Regions from separate parts of the Pseudomonas sp. RL_105y_Pfl2_101 genome, predicted to be linked through region 1. Evidence: predicted binding sites of a transcription regulator. Region 1 holds the regulator's gene; the other holds the start of a gene.
What was found. Region 1 encodes FliA, which starts transcription of late flagellar genes. Its sites were predicted from a motif close to CTAAAGTTTNNNNNNNNNNNGCCGNTAA; they were not measured.

Region 2: the regulator FliA is predicted to act here: its motif matches at 2,885-2,912, upstream of AACY31_RS09460 (flagellar protein MotY).

The regions. Positions count from the first base shown of each region.
Region 1 covers NZ_CAXAPG010000010.1:107,844-115,757, reverse strand. Annotated here, with positions in the region: gene flhA (flagellar biosynthesis protein FlhA) at 1-944, shown strand, start outside; gene flhF (flagellar biosynthesis protein FlhF) at 956-2,305, shown strand; gene fleN (flagellar synthesis regulator FleN) at 2,422-3,252, shown strand; gene fliA (RNA polymerase sigma factor FliA) at 3,249-3,992, shown strand; gene AACY31_RS14060 (chemotaxis response regulator CheY) at 4,160-4,531, shown strand; gene AACY31_RS14055 (protein phosphatase CheZ) at 4,550-5,335, shown strand; gene AACY31_RS14050 (chemotaxis protein CheA) at 5,364-7,640, shown strand; gene AACY31_RS14045 (protein-glutamate methylesterase/protein-glutamine glutaminase) at 7,689-7,914, shown strand, end outside.
Region 2 covers NZ_CAXAPG010000006.1:66,100-74,013, reverse strand. Annotated here, with positions in the region: partial or broken gene AACY31_RS09470 (hypothetical protein) at 1-133, shown strand, start outside; gene AACY31_RS09465 (argininosuccinate synthase) at 453-1,670, opposite strand; gene AACY31_RS09460 (flagellar protein MotY) at 1,799-2,788, opposite strand; gene pyrC (dihydroorotase) at 2,979-4,025, shown strand; gene rnt (ribonuclease T) at 4,022-4,699, shown strand; gene AACY31_RS09445 (peroxiredoxin) at 4,887-5,489, opposite strand; gene AACY31_RS09440 (bacterioferritin-associated ferredoxin) at 5,803-6,021, shown strand; gene bfr (bacterioferritin) at 6,230-6,703, shown strand; gene grxD (Grx4 family monothiol glutaredoxin) at 6,825-7,166, opposite strand; gene AACY31_RS09425 (molybdopterin oxidoreductase family protein) at 7,256-7,914, opposite strand, start outside.

The DNA.
Region 1 (7,914 bases):
TCAAGGGGGTGCGCAAGAAGCTCTCCCAAGACCTGGGCTTTCTGATGCCTACTGTGCATATCCGCGACAACCTCGACCTAGCGCCGAGCGCCTATCGCCTGACCTTGATGGGGGTGATCCTGGCCGAAGCCGAGATCTATCCCGACCGCGAATTGGCGATCAACCCCGGACAGGTCTACGGCAGCCTCAACGGCATCACCGCCAAGGATCCGGCTTTCGGCCTGGAAGCGGTGTGGATCGAAGTCAGCCAGCGGGCCCAGGCGCAGTCCCTCGGCTACACCGTGGTGGACGCCAGTACGGTGGTGGCGACCCACTTGAACCAGATCCTGTACAAGCACTCCAGCGAGCTGATCGGCCACGAAGAAGTCCAGCAACTCCTGCAAGTGCTGGCCAAAGGCTCGCCGAAGCTGGCTGAAGAGCTGGTGCCGGGTGTGGTTTCGTTGTCGCAGTTGCTCAAGGTGCTGCAGGCGCTGTTGGCCGAACAGGTGCCCGTGCGCGATATACGCAGTATTGCCGAGGCTATCGCCAACAACGCCTCCAAGAGTCAAGATACCGCCGCCCTGGTGGCTGCGGTTCGGGTCGGGGTGTCCCGCGCAATCGTCCAAAGTATTGTAGGTACTGAGTCTGAGCTGCCTGTGATCACCTTGGAACCAAGGTTGGAACAGATATTGCTCAATAGTCTGCAGAAGGCAGGACAAGGCTCGGAAGAGGGTGTTCTGCTGGAGCCAAGCATGGCCGAGAAGCTGCAGCGTTCGCTGATCGAAGCAGCCCAGCGGCAAGAGATGCAAGGCCAGCCGGTGATCCTGCTGGTGGCCGGTCCGATTCGCGCGATGCTCTCGCGATTCGGCCGCCTCGCGGTCCCGGGGCTGCATGTGCTGGCGTACCAGGAAATACCGGACAACAAGCAAGTGACCATCGTTGCGACAGTAGGGCCCAACGGCTGAGGTAGTGGTTTATGCAAGTGAAGCGTTTTTTCGCCGCCGATATGCGTCAGGCCATGAAGCTGGTTCGTGACGAGCTGGGCGCTGAAGCGGCCATCATCGGTAATCGCCGGATCGCTGGCGGTGTCGAGCTGACGGCGGCTCTGGATTACAAATTGTCGGCGCTGGCTCCACGGGTTCCGAACATGGAGCTCGAAGACGAGCTGCGCAAGACCCAATCGCGCATCGCCAGCGCCCAGGCCGAACTGAGCCTGCGCAGCAGCGAAGGCGAGGGCGGGGCAGGTATCAATCGTCAATTGTTCGCCGGTCAGCCGCTGACGGCCGGCCTGCCGTTGACCGCTGCCGAACCGCTGATCGAGCAGGCCCACGCCGAACCGCGTCGTCCTGAGCCGGCGCCCGCGGCGCCTGCCCGGGGTGTCGATCCGCGCGCCCTGGACTCGATGCGCTTTGAACTCAACAGCCTGCGCGAGCTGATGGAAGTCCAGCTCGGCTCCCTGGCCTGGAACCAGCTGCAAGGCAGCCGTCCAGCCCAGGCCAACCTGTGGCGTCGTCTGCAACGCATCGGCCTGTCCGGCCCATTGTCCCGGGACCTGCTGGCGTTGATCAATGGTATCGAAGAACCACGCCAGGCCTGGCGCATGTTGCTGGCGCACCTGGCGCGGATGATCGCGACCCCGGAAGTCGAGCCGCTGGAAGAAGGCGGGGTGATTGCCATGGTCGGTCCTGCCGGCATGGGCAAGACCACCACCCTGGCCAAGCTCGCCGCCCGTTATGTACTCAAGTACGGCGCCCAGAGCATTGCCCTGGTGAGCATGGACAGTTTTCGCATCGGTGCCCAGGAGCAACTCAAGACCCTCGGCCGGATCCTCAATGTGTCCGTGACCCATGTGGATCCGGGCCAGTCCCTGGCCCAGGCGTTGGAGCCGCTGCTGCGCAAACGCGTCGTGCTGATCGATACCGCAGGCCTGCAAGCCAGCGATCCGGCCCTGCGCATGCAGCTCGAAAGTCTGGCCGGACGAGGCATCAAGTCAAAAAATTATCTCGTGTTGGCAACCACCAGCCAAAAACAGGTTCTAACCGCCGCATACCACAGCTACAAACGCTGCGGGCTGGCCGGCTGCATCCTGACTAAACTGGACGAAACGGCAAGCCTGGGCGAGGTGTTGAGCCTGGCGATCGGTCATGAACTACCGGTGGCCTACCTGACCGACGGGCCGCGGATCCCGGATGATTTGCATCTGCCGCGCCGTCATCAACTGGTCAGTCGTGCCGTGAGTGTGCAAATGCAGGAAGAACCCAGCGAAGAAGCCATGGCTGATATGTTCGCTGATATCTACCACAGCCCGACCAAGCAGGTCGGCTGAGGTAATCATGAATATTTTTTGTACCTACATCGATGGTCTGCCATGCATTGTTCCGTATGCGAACGCGCAGCCAGTAATGTGGCCTCCGTCTAAGTAAGACAAGGTAAAGAACGAACATGGGCAGCATGCATCCCGTACAGGTGATCGCGGTGACCGGCGGCAAAGGTGGCGTCGGGAAGACTAACGTGTCAGTGAATTTGTCCCTGGCTCTGGCAGAGCTTGGCCGACGGGTCATGCTGCTGGACGCCGACCTGGGCCTGGCGAACGTCGACGTGTTGTTGGGGCTTACACCCAAACGCACGCTGGCGGACGTGATTGAAGGGCGCTGTGAGCTGCGCGACGTGTTGTTGCAGGGGCCGGGCGGGATTCGCATCGTGCCGGCTGCCTCAGGCACCCAGAGCATGGTTCACCTGACCCCGGCCCAGCACGCGGGCCTGATCCAGGCTTTCAGCGACATTGGCGACAATCTCGATGTGCTGGTGATCGACACCGCGGCCGGTATCGGTGACTCGGTCGTCAGTTTCGTGCGCGCGGCCCAGGAAGTGCTGCTGGTGGTCTGCGACGAACCGACGTCCATCACCGACGCCTACGCCCTGATCAAGTTGCTTAACCGCGACTATGGCATGAACCGCTTCCGCGTCCTGGCCAACATGGCCCAGAGCCCGCAGGAAGGACGCAACCTGTTCGCCAAGTTGACAAAGGTCACGGATCGCTTCCTGGACGTCGCCCTACAATACGTCGGCGCAGTGCCTTACGACGAAAGCGTACGCAAGGCCGTCCAGAAGCAACGTGCCGTTTATGAAGCTTTTCCACGTTCCAAATGCGCGCTGGCGTTCAAGGCCATCGCCCAGAAGGTCGATACCTGGCCACTGCCGGCCAACCCTCGCGGGCATTTGGAATTTTTCGTCGAGCGTCTTGTGCAACAAACAGCAGGGCCCGTGCTATGACAGCCAGCGGTTACAACCATCTCTACAAGAAATCGGCACGGGACGCCCAATACGAATTGATCGAGCGCTACGCGCCACTGGTCAAGCGTATCGCCTATCACTTGCTGGCGCGGTTGCCGGCCAGTGTCCAGGTTGAAGACTTGATCCAGGCGGGCATGATCGGCCTGCTCGAAGTGTCGAACAAATACGACGCGAGCAAGGGCGCGAGTTTCGAGACGTATGCCGGTATTCGCATTCGCGGCGCCATGCTCGATGAAGTCCGCAAGGGCGATTGGGCGCCGCGTTCGGTACACCGCAATACCCGCATGGTCAGTGATGCAATTCGTGCAATTGAAGCTAAAACCGGGCGTGACGCTAAAGATCACGAGGTTGCGGCCGAACTCCAGTTAAGTCTCGACGATTATTACGGGATTTTGAACGATACCTTGGGCAGCCGCCTGTTCAGTTTCGACGACCTGTTACAGGACGGCGAACACGAAGGGCTGCACGAGGATAACGCGAGTGCTCACATGGAGCCGTCGCGTGACCTGGAAGATGAACGTTTCCAGAGTGCGCTGGCGGATGCGATTGCCAATTTGCCGGAGCGTGAGCGACTGGTCTTGGCGCTGTACTACGACGAAGAGCTGAACCTCAAGGAAATCGGTGAGGTGTTGGGGGTCAGCGAATCGCGGGTCAGCCAGTTACACAGCCAGTGCGCGGCCCGTTTGCGGGGGCGTTTGGGGGAGTGGCGAGCGCGTTGACGGGCAGTGTGGGGACACTGCGAACGAGGCTGGCCTGGCAGGTGCTGTGCCAGTCTCCATCTGTTGTGCTCCAGACCGTTGTCGAGTGTTGTGCCGGATTGATTGAAATGGCGCGTCCAGGTGCTGGGCGCGTTTAAGACTGCTTGGAGGTCGAATTGGACAAGAACATGAAAATCCTCATCGTTGATGACTTCTCAACGATGCGGCGGATCATAAAAAACCTGTTGCGTGACCTTGGGTTCACCAATACGGTCGAGGCGGATGATGGCATCACAGCCATTCCGGTCCTCAACAGCGGGAGCATCGACTTTCTAGTGACTGACTGGAACATGCCCGGCATGACCGGTATCGACTTGCTGCGTCATGTGCGCGCCGACGAAAAGCTTAAGCATCTTCCGGTGCTGATGGTCACTGCCGAAGCCAAGCGCGAGCAGATCATCGAAGCGGCCCAGGCCGGTGTAAACGGCTATGTGGTCAAACCCTTCACGGCCCAGGCGTTGAAAGAGAAGATCGAAAAAATCTTCGAACGCATCGGTTAACGGCGCCACGGGGGAGCTATGGACAACGAATCTTCAATGGGTGATTTCGAATCAACCCTGAAAAAACATGCCCGCGAACTGGTCGACAGCCTTGAAAAAGGTCGCTTTGGCGATGCGGTTCAAATGATCCATGAGCTCAACCAGACCCGTGACCGCGGTCTGTATCAGGAGGTGGGCAAGCTCACGCGTGAATTGCACAGCGCGATTGTCAATTTCCAGATCGACCCGAATATGCCGCAGGCCGAGGAGGTCTCGCAGATCACCGACGCCACCGAGCGTCTGGGTTATGTGGTCAAACTGACCGAGGCTGCGGCCAACCGCACCATGGACCTGGTGGAGAGCGCAACGCCGCTGGTCAATGGCCTGAGCGAAGAAGCCCAGGCCTTGAGCACCGACTGGGGGCGGTTCATGCGGCGCGAAGTCGGCGCCGAAGAGTTTCGGGAGCTGGCCCGTCGGGTCGACGGTTTCCTGACGCGCAGCGGCACCGAGAACCGCGCCGTGGCAAGTAATCTCAACGACATTCTGCTGGCCCAGGACTATCAGGACCTGACCGGCCAGGTGATCAAGCGTGTGACCCAACTGGTCACCGAAGTGGAAAGCAACCTGCTCAAACTGGTGTTGATGGCTAGCCAGGTCGACCGCTTTGCGGGCATCGAACACGACCGTGAAGCGATGCTTGCTGAAAAAGATCCACAAAAACATCTCTCTCAGGGTGAAGGTCCGCAAATTCATGCCGATAAAAGAGAAGACGTTATGTCCGGTCAGGACGATGTGGACGATTTGCTGTCCAGCCTTGGATTTTGAGTTTTAGCCCTATTTGGAGCAGCCACTAATGAGCTTCGGCGCCGATGAAGAGATCCTTCAGGATTTCCTGGTTGAGGCCGGCGAGATTCTAGAGCAACTGTCCGAACAGCTGGTCGAGCTGGAAAGCCGACCAGATGATGCGGATCTGCTCAATGCAATTTTTCGCGGTTTCCACACTGTAAAAGGAGGCGCCGGCTTCCTCCAGCTCAATGAGCTGGTGGAGTGCTGTCACATTGCCGAGAACGTGTTCGACATCCTGCGCAAGGGTGAGCGTCGCGTTGATTCGGAGTTGATGGACGTGGTGCTTGAAGCGCTGGATGCAGTCAACAGTATGTTCAGCGAAGTGCGTGAGCGCTCGCCGATTACGGCTGCCACCCCCGAGTTGCTCGCCGCGCTGTCGCGCTTGGCCGAGCCGCAATCGGCTGACGAAGCGGCCCCGGTTGCCGAGGCCCTGGTTGAAGAACCGATCGCCGAGGAATCGGGCGACGTCACCGATAACGAATTCGAACAACTGCTCGATTCCCTGAATACCGTCAAGGCCCAGGCCGAGGCACCGGCCGCTCCGGTTGCACCTACTGCGCCGGCCGCCGATGGGGCTGCCAGCGATGAAATCACCGATGCCGAGTTCGAGTCACTGCTCGACCAGCTCCATGGCAAGGGCCAGTTCGCGGCTGATGCCGTGGTCCCGCCGGCAGCCCCGGCCCCGGCCGCGCCGAACGCCGCGGGCGACAGCTCGGACATCACCGACGACGAATTCGAAGCGTTGCTAGATCAGTTGCACGGCAAGGGCACCTTTGCCGTTGACGCGCTGGATTCAGCCATCGCTTCGGCGCCGACACCGGCCAAGCCCGCTGCCGCTGCCGCTGGCAGCGACCTGATCAGCGATCACGAATTCGAATCACTGCTCGACGAGCTGCATGGCAAGGGCAAGTTCAGCGAAGTCGGCACCGCTTCTGCTGCGCCTGTTGCTACTGCGCCTGCTGCCGCTACTGCGGCTGCACCGGCGGCCAAGGCTGCGCCTAAACCTGCGGTCCAAGCACCGGAGCCGAAGGCTGAGCCTGCCAAGCCTGCGGCTGCCGCTCCGGCGCCAGCCCGTGCTCCAGCGGCTGCGCCAGCGGACAAACCGGCCAGCGAAGCCGAGACCACCGTTCGGGTCGATACCGCACGCCTGGATGAGATCATGAACATGGTCGGCGAACTGGTGCTGGTGCGTAACCGTCTGGTGCGCCTGGGCCTCAACAGCCAGGACGAAGCCATGTCCAAGGCCGTGTCGAACCTCGACGTGGTCACGGCAGACCTGCAGACCGCGGTCATGAAGACCCGGATGCAGCCGATCAAGAAAGTCTTCGGGCGCTTCCCGCGCCTGGTTCGCGACCTGGCTCGCCAGCTCAAGAAAGAAATCAACCTGGAACTGGTGGGTGAAGAGACCGACCTCGACAAAAACCTTGTCGAGGCCCTGGCCGACCCGCTGGTCCACTTGGTGCGCAACGCGGTCGACCACGGCATCGAGTCGCCGCAAGAGCGCGAAGACTCGGGCAAGGTCCGCAGCGGCAAGGTGATCCTGGCCGCCGAGCAGGAAGGCGACCACATCCTGCTGTCGATCTCCGACGACGGCAAAGGCATGGACCCGAACGTGCTGCGTTCCATCGCGGTGAAACGCGGCGTGATGGACAAGGATGCCGCCGACCGCCTGAGCGACACCGAGTGCTACAACCTGATCTTCGCCCCGGGTTTCTCGACCAAGACCGAGATTTCCGACGTGTCGGGCCGTGGGGTGGGCATGGACGTGGTGAAAACCAAGATTTCCCAGCTCAACGGTTCGATCAATATCTACTCGACCAAGGGCCAGGGCTCGAAGATCGTCATCAAGGTCCCGTTGACCCTGGCGATCATGCCGACCCTGATGGTGATGCTGGGCAACCAGGCCTTCGCCTTCCCGCTGGTCAACGTCAACGAGATATTCCATCTCGACCTGTCGCGCACCAACGTGGTGGACGGCCAGGAAGTGGTGATCGTACGGGACAAGGCACTGCCACTGTTCTACCTCAAGCGCTGGCTGGTCAGCTCCGCCGCTCATGTGGAGCAAGGCGAGGGCCATGTGGTGATCCTTTCGGTGGGCACCCAGCGGATCGGCTTCGTCGTCGACCAATTGGTGGGTCAGGAAGAAGTGGTCATCAAGCCGTTGGGCAAGATGCTCCAGGGCACTCCGGGCATGTCCGGCGCCACCATCACCGGCGACGGCCGCATCGCGTTGATTCTCGATGTACCAAGCATGCTCAAGCGTTACGCCGCCCGGCGTATTTGATTCTGGAGGGGCGTGGCCCAGGGCCGCGCCTCGTCTAACGGAGTGTTTATGGTAGTTAAAGTCCTGGTGGTGGACGATTCGGGGTTTTTCCGCCGCCGCGTTTCGGAAATTCTTTCGGCGGACACGAGTATTCAGGTCGTCGGTACCGCGACCAACGGCAAAGAGGCGATTGATCAGGCCCTGGCACTCAAGCCGGACGTGATCACCATGGACTACGAGATGCCAATGATGGACGGCATCACGGCCGTGCGGCATATCATGCAGCGCTGCCCGA
Region 2 (7,914 bases), on a different contig from region 1:
CTGGTTCCTGATCAGCTTTCCTTTTTATCTACTGCTGCTTTTTTTCATAACGCTCAACTTCAATTATCGTTCCTTGTATTCACCGTCGGATTTTAGCAAGAGCAAACACTTCATAAAGTCCATGAATGATTCGCCCTGTCGACGCAAACGACAGCTAGGTCGGACGGACGAGGCCAACGCACTGCTGGTGATACGCTTTCATCGACGCAGGCGCGAACCAGACACCCTCTGTATCGTATGCAGCCAATCGAAACGCCCGATCGAGACCTGTCGATCAAGACATTTGAAACAAGCCAGCATCGTCGTGTACATCATCTACAGCAACGCAGACCAGGCAACGCGCGGACAGGATGAATGAGCGATCGGGGGCAGCGCCGCAGCAAAGGCCACACACAAAAAAAGCGCAAAAAAAAACGGCCTGCTCATGGCAGGCCGTTTTCACGTCATCAGGGTCAGAACAGCTTGCGACCCTTGTTCGCCGCGATGCGCATGCGCAGCGCATTGAGCTTGATGAAGCCGGCCGCGTCAGCCTGGTTGTAGGCACCGCCGTCTTCTTCGAAGGTCGCGATGTTGGCATCGAACAGCGAGTCGTCGGACTTGCGTCCGGTCACAATCACGTTGCCCTTGTACAGCTTCAGGCGCACGACACCGTTCACGTTGGTCTGGGAGGCGTCGATCATCTGTTGCAGCATCAGACGCTCTGGGCTCCACCAGTAGCCGGTGTAGATCAGGCTGGCGTACTTGGGCATCAACTCGTCTTTGAGGTGAGCCACTTCGCGGTCCAGGGTGATCGACTCGATCGCCCGGTGGGCGCGCAGCATGATGGTGCCGCCCGGGGTTTCGTAGCAGCCGCGGGACTTCATGCCCACATAGCGGTTCTCGACGATGTCCAGGCGACCGATGCCGTGTTCGCCACCGATGCGGTTCAGAGTCGCCAGCACGGTGGCCGGGCTCATGTCCACGCCGTCGAGTGCGACGATATCGCCATTGCGATAGGTCAACTCCAGGTATTGCGGGGTATCAGGAGCCTTCTCCGGGGAGACGGTCCAGCGCCACATGTCTTCTTCGTGCTCGGTCCAGGTGTCTTCCAGCACGCCGCCTTCATAGGAGATGTGCAGCAGGTTGGCATCCATCGAGTACGGGGATTTTTTCTTGCCGTGGCGCTCGATCGGAATCGCGTGCTTCTCGGCGTAGTCCATCAGTTTTTCACGGGACAGCAAGTCCCATTCACGCCACGGGGCAATGACTTTCACGCCCGGCTTGAGGGCATAGGCACCCAGTTCGAAACGCACCTGGTCGTTGCCTTTGCCGGTGGCGCCATGGGAAATGGCATCGGCGCCGGTTTCGTTGGCGATTTCGATCAGGCGCTTGGCGATTAACGGACGGGCGATGGACGTACCCAGCAGGTACTCGCCTTCGTAAACGGTGTTGGCGCGGAACATCGGGAACACGAAGTCGCGGACGAATTCTTCGCGCAGGTCATCGATGTAGATCTCTTTGACGCCCATGGCCTGGGCCTTGGCGCGTGCAGGCTCGACTTCTTCGCCCTGCCCCAGGTCAGCGGTGAAGGTCACCACTTCGCAGTTATAAGTGTCCTGCAGCCACTTGAGGATCACCGAAGTGTCCAGGCCGCCGGAATACGCCAGAACGACCTTGTTTACGTCCGCCATGCCATCACTCCACGGGTTGTACGGAAAGCCGGGAAGTCTAACGTCCAACGCAAATAATTTACAGGGGCGCGACAGCTTATGACGACGAAGCGACAGATTATGTCGAGCGTGCGACGATAAAAATCGACTCAGGACGTTCGCGCTGTCGTCCCAGCGGGCGTGACGGCGGGTGACTTGGCCGGCGTCGCGGTGGACGCCGGAGCCTTGGTAGGCGCCGCAGTGGGTGCGGGCTGCACGGCAGGTGCCTGCGGTGCTGGCGCTTCGGTCGGCGCCACGCGCTCCAGGCGCACGACCACACGACGATTCTTGGCACGGTTGGCGGCATTGCTGTTCCGCACCATGGGATAACGCTCGCCGTGGAAGCGCAGGGTAATCTGCGACTCCTGGAAGCCATTGGCCTTGAAGAAGTCCTGGACCGCCAGGGCCCGTCGGCGTGACAGCTCACGGTTGGTCAGGCGATTGCCGCTGTTGTCGGAGTGGCCGTCAAGCTCAACATGATTGACGCTCGGATCGGCCTTGATGAAGTCGAGCATCACCTGCAACTGAGCCTTGGCCTGGGCATCGAGCTCGACCGATTCGCCGGGGAAACCGATATGTGTCAGCTTCACCTGCTCGAAATTTTTCGGCAACAGTTTCGCCACGCAGCCTTGGTAGTCATTGAACGCCTTGCTGAAATGCACCGGCAGCAGGCGTACTTCCGAAACCCGCCCGTCCTCGGTGTTGCGGCGCACCACAGGGCTGCGACCTTCCATCAGTCCACTGATCAAGCGACCGGCCTGGACCTGGGAGCTGTTGAACAGTACGTCACCGCTACCGATCCTGACCGAACCCAGGTTGACATCACCCCGCCCCGGTTGCCACGGTGCGGCGGCCGCCAGCAAGGTTGCCGAACCGCCGCCAAGCATCGGGTTGTAGGTCTTGAGGCGAAACGTAGCCTGTTCGCCCGCCCGGCGTACGAATTCGCCACTGCCAAAATCAGTGACCGGCTGGCTCAACCGGCACTCGAACTTGTCGCCTTCGACCGTCCACTCAATGCTCTCCAGACGGGTCTGGAAAGTGAGCGCCATGGCGGGAAGGCTGGCAAACACACTGAGCAAGGCTAGATAACGCTGGCGCACGGGAGGCTCCACTGACTTTTATACAAAGATCGACGCATGCTGTGGGCATGACGCCTGTCCGGCGCACTGCACGGATTCGTGGCACACCTGTAGGAGCTATCGGTAAGTTGCGCCAGAACTTGATAGCGGGTGCCTGAATCGGTCTTTTCCGGTAGCATTCCCACAGTTTGACCCGCCTGGAAGACCCCCAATGTCCGACCGCCTGACCCTGCTGCGTCCCGACGACTGGCATATTCATCTTCGCGATGGTGCTGTGTTGACCCATACCGTCGCCGATGTCGCGCGCACCTTCGGGCGCGCAATCATCATGCCTAACCTGGTTCCGCCAGTGCGCAATGCCGCTGAGGCCGACGGCTATCGCCAGCGCATCCTCGCCGCACGCCCGGCTGGCAGCCGCTTCGAACCGCTGATGGTGCTGTACCTCACCGACCGCACCCAGCCCGAAGAGATCCGCGAGGCCAAGGCCAGCGGCTTCATCCACGCCGCCAAGCTGTACCCGGCCGGCGCGACCACCAACTCCGATTCCGGCGTCACCAGCATCGACAAGATCTTCCCGGCGCTGGAGGCCATGGCCGAAGTCGGCATGCCGTTGTTGATCCACGGTGAAGTCACCCGGGGCGACGTCGACGTGTTCGACCGCGAGAAAATCTTCATCGACGAGCACATGCGCCGCGTCGTGGAGCGCTTCCCGACCCTCAAGGTGGTGTTCGAACACATCACCACCGGCGACGCCGTGCAGTTCGTCAACGAGGCCCCGGCCAACGTCGGCGCGACCATTACAGCCCATCACCTGTTATACAACCGCAACCACATGCTGGTGGGCGGGATCCGGCCGCACTTCTATTGCCTGCCGATCCTCAAGCGCAACACTCACCAGGAAGCCCTGCTGGACGCCGCCACCAGCGGCAGCGCCAAGTTTTTCCTCGGCACCGACTCGGCACCCCACGCCCAGCACGCCAAGGAAGCGGCCTGCGGTTGCGCCGGTTGCTACACCGCCTATGCCGCCATCGAGATGTACGCCGAGGCGTTCGAACAGCGCAACGCGCTGGACAAACTCGAAGGTTTTGCCAGCCTGCACGGCCCCCGTTTCTACGGCCTGCCGGTGAACACCGATCGTATTACCCTGGTCCGCGATGAGTGGACCGCCCCCGCCAGCCTGCCTCTCGGCGATCTGGCTGTTATCCCGCTGCGCGCCGGTGAAAAACTGCGCTGGCGCCTGCTGGAGGAAAACGCGTGAGTGAAGATCATTTCGACGACGAACTGGACGGCAACGGTGGTTCGGGCGGCGCCCGTCACCCCATGGCTGCTCGGTTCCGTGGCTACCTGCCGGTGGTCGTCGACGTAGAAACCGGCGGTTTCAACTCCGCCACCGACGCCTTGCTGGAAATCGCCGCGACCACCATTGGTATGGACGAAAAAGGCTTTGTGTTCCCCGACCACACCTATTTCTTCCGTGTCGAACCGTTCGAAGGCGCCAACGTCGAAGCGGCAGCCCTGGAGTTCACCGGGATCAAGCTCGATCACCCGTTGCGCATGGCGGTTAGCGAAGAAACGGCCCTGACCGACATCTTCCGTGGCGTGCGCAAGGCGCTCAAGGCCAATGGGTGCAAGCGAGCGATCCTGGTCGGCCACAACAGCAGCTTCGACCTGGGCTTCCTCAACGCCGCCGTCGCGCGCCTGGACATGAAGCGCAACCCGTTCCACCCGTTCTCCAGCTTCGACACCGCGACCCTGGCTGGTCTGGCGTACGGCCAGACCGTCCTGGCCAAGGCCTGCCAGGCAGCCGACATCGATTTCGATGGCCGTGAAGCCCACTCGGCCCGTTACGACACCGAGAAGACCGCCGAGCTGTTCTGCGGCATCGTCAACCGGTGGAAAGAGATGGGTGGCTGGCAGGATTTCGACGACTAAGAGAGCGCAGCTGTGGCGAGGCGGGACTGCCCTGTAGGAAGTGCCGCAGGCTGCGATCTTTTGATCTAGGCTTGCACCCAGGACTCACTGGCTTAGGAAAAATCGCAGCCTCGTTGCACTCGGCAGCTCCTACACACCCATAAAAAAACCGGCCATCGTGGGCCGGTTTTTTTATGCCAGGGTGCGCTTACAGCTTGCCGCTGTGCTCGCCCAGGTAAGCAGCAACGCCTTCAGGCGAAGCGGTCATGCCCTTGTCGCCTTTTTTCCAGTTGGCCGGGCAGACTTCGCCGTGCTCTTCGTGGAATTGCAGCGCGTCGACCAGACGGATCAGTTCTTCCATGTTACGACCCAGTGGCAGGTCGTTGATGATCTGCGAACGGACAACGCCTTTGTCGTCGATCAGAAACGCGCCACGGAAGGCTACGCCGCCTTCGGACTCAACATCATAGGCCTTGGCGATTTCGTGCTTCATGTCGGCAGCCATGGTGTATTTCACCTGACCGATACCGCCATTGTTGATCGGGGTGTTGCGCCAGGCGTTGTGGGTGAAGTGCGAGTCGATCGAAACAGCGACCACTTCGACGTTGCGCGCCTTGAAATCATCCATGCGGTGATCCAGTGCGATCAGCTCGGACGGGCAGACGAAGGTGAAGTCCAGTGGATAGAAGAACACCAGGCCGTATTTGCCTTTGATGGCCGAGGACAGGGTGAAGCTATCAACGATTTCGCCGTTGCCGAGGACGGCTGGAACGGTGAAGTCTGGGGCTTGTTTGCCTACGAGTACGCTCATTGGATATCTCCTGATGTAATAGCGTGAGAACAAGGTCCGGGCCAGCCTGTCACCCTCAGGCGACAGCCCTGTGACACGAACCCGCTTGCAAGGGCCGACCATCATACACCGCGCATTTGGACTGTCTTCAACGGTTTTTCGGTGGCATCAAAAAATCGCCATCCGGTTGCATGCCGCATCAGCCGTCCTGGATAAACCGTTCGTCAGCCTGGCAACGCTCTGGCGCAAGACCTTGAGAAACAACTTTGACAATCATTCTCGTTAACATTAAGATCCATCCCAATTGAGTCACAACCAGCGACGGTTCTTACTTATGTACGTATGCCTCTGCACTGGCGTCACCGACGGGCAAATCCGCGAAGCGATCTACGAAGGTTGCTGCAGCTATCGCGAAGTCCGCCATGCCACCGGCGTAGCCAGCCAATGCGGCAAATGTGCCTGCCTGGCCAAGGAAGTGGTTCGTGAAACCCTCGCCAAAGTGCAAACGGCACAGGCCTCGATCCCTTACCCGGTAGAATTTAGCGCCGCGTAATAACGCGTAATAAACAGTTTTCAAAGAACCGGACCCAGCGTCCGGTTTTTTTATGCCTGTAAATCAAATGCTTAGCGTCCAGACGCGGAACACAAACATTCTTATTCCGATTAATTTTCATTTATTATTCAATAACTTAGGTTTGACACTCGTAAATGCGCGGCTCAAACTCAGCCCTATACACAGCTATTACAGGGCAGGCCTCATCATGAAAGGCGACATTACAGTCATCCAGCATCTCAACAAGATCCTTGCCAATGAGCTGGTCGCGATCAATCAATACTTCCTGCATGCACGCATGTATGAGGATTGGGGCCTGAACAAACTGGGCAAGCATGAGTATCACGAATCCATCGACGAGATGAAGCACGCGGACAAGCTGATCAAGCGCATCCTGTTCCTCGAAGGCCTGCCAAACGTCCAGGACCTGGGCAAGCTGCACATCGGCGAACACACCCGCGAGATGCTTGAGTGCGACCTGCGTATCGAACGTACCGGCCATGCTGACCTGAAGGCCGCTATTGCCCACTGCGAAAGCGTTGGCGACTTCGGTAGCCGCGAACTGCTGGAAGACATCCTCGAATCCGAGGAAGAGCACATCGACTGGCTGGAAACCCAATTGGGCCTGATCGACAAAGTCGGTCTTGAGAATTACCTGCAATCGCAGATGGGTGAAGAGTAAGCTTCCCCGAAAGCAAGCCACTAAAAAGCCCCGCCCTCTTTCGAGAGGCGGGGCTTTTTATTGCCTATCCCTGTGTGTCCGCATTCAGCCACAACCTACGTGGTGAATACGAATGTGTAGATCAGGCTTCGGTCTTGTTCGCCGCCACTTTTTCTACCGCTTCCTTGATCGTGGCCTGCAGAGAGCCGTCAGCGGCCATCTCGGTCATGATGTCGCTACCGCCGATCAGTTCACCACCCACCCACAGCTGTGGGAAGGTTGGCCAGTTGGCGTACTTGGGCAGGTTGGCGCGGATTTCCGGGTTCTGCAGGATGTCCACGTAGGCAAACTTCTCGCCACACGCCATCACAGCCTGAGCAGCCTTGGCCGAGAAACCGCACTGTGGCGCGTTCGGCGAGCCTTTCATGTAAAGCAGGATGGTGTTGTTGGCAATCTGGTCTTTAATCGTTTCGATGATATCCATGGAGCACCTCGGCTTAAAACTTTTGCGACTTAAGTTGTCGACACGGTGACGCATTGTAACGGAAAGCCGAACCTGCTCCAGAGACAATTTTACGCAGCCGCCACCTTCACCGGTACGCCGTTAAGCGCCGCGTTGCCGGACAACTCATCGAGCTGACAATCATCGGTCAGGTCGTTGGCGCTGGAGCCCGGCTGTCCGCTGGCAATGGTCATCTGCACGCCCGGCCGGGCATGGCCCCAGCCGTGGGGCAGGCTGACCACGCCTTTCATCATGTCCAGGCTGCCCAGCACCTCGACCTCGATGACGCCCACCCGCGAACTGACCGTGACCCGTTGCCCGTCGACAAGGCCCCGATAGGTGAGGTCATCCGGGTGCATCAGCAACTGATGACGCGGCTTGCCCTTCACCAGTCGATGGAAGTTATGCATCCAGGAGTTGTTACTGCGCACATGGCGACGGCCAATCATCAGCAACTCATCCGGTTTTGGCGCCTGCAACGCGGCAAAGCGCGCAAGGTCGGCAAGAATCACCGCTGGCGCGGCTTGCACCCGTTGGTTTTCGGTTTTCAGGCGCGCAGCCAGGTTGGGCTTGAGTGCGCCGAGGTCGATGCCATGGGGATGATCGAACAGGGTCGTCAGGGACAGCTTATGCGGCGAGGCGTCGCCATACGCCCCGCTACGCAGGCCGAAATCGATCATCTGCGCCGGCGGCATGGTCGGCTTGAGTTCCTTGCCGGTTCGGGCGGCAA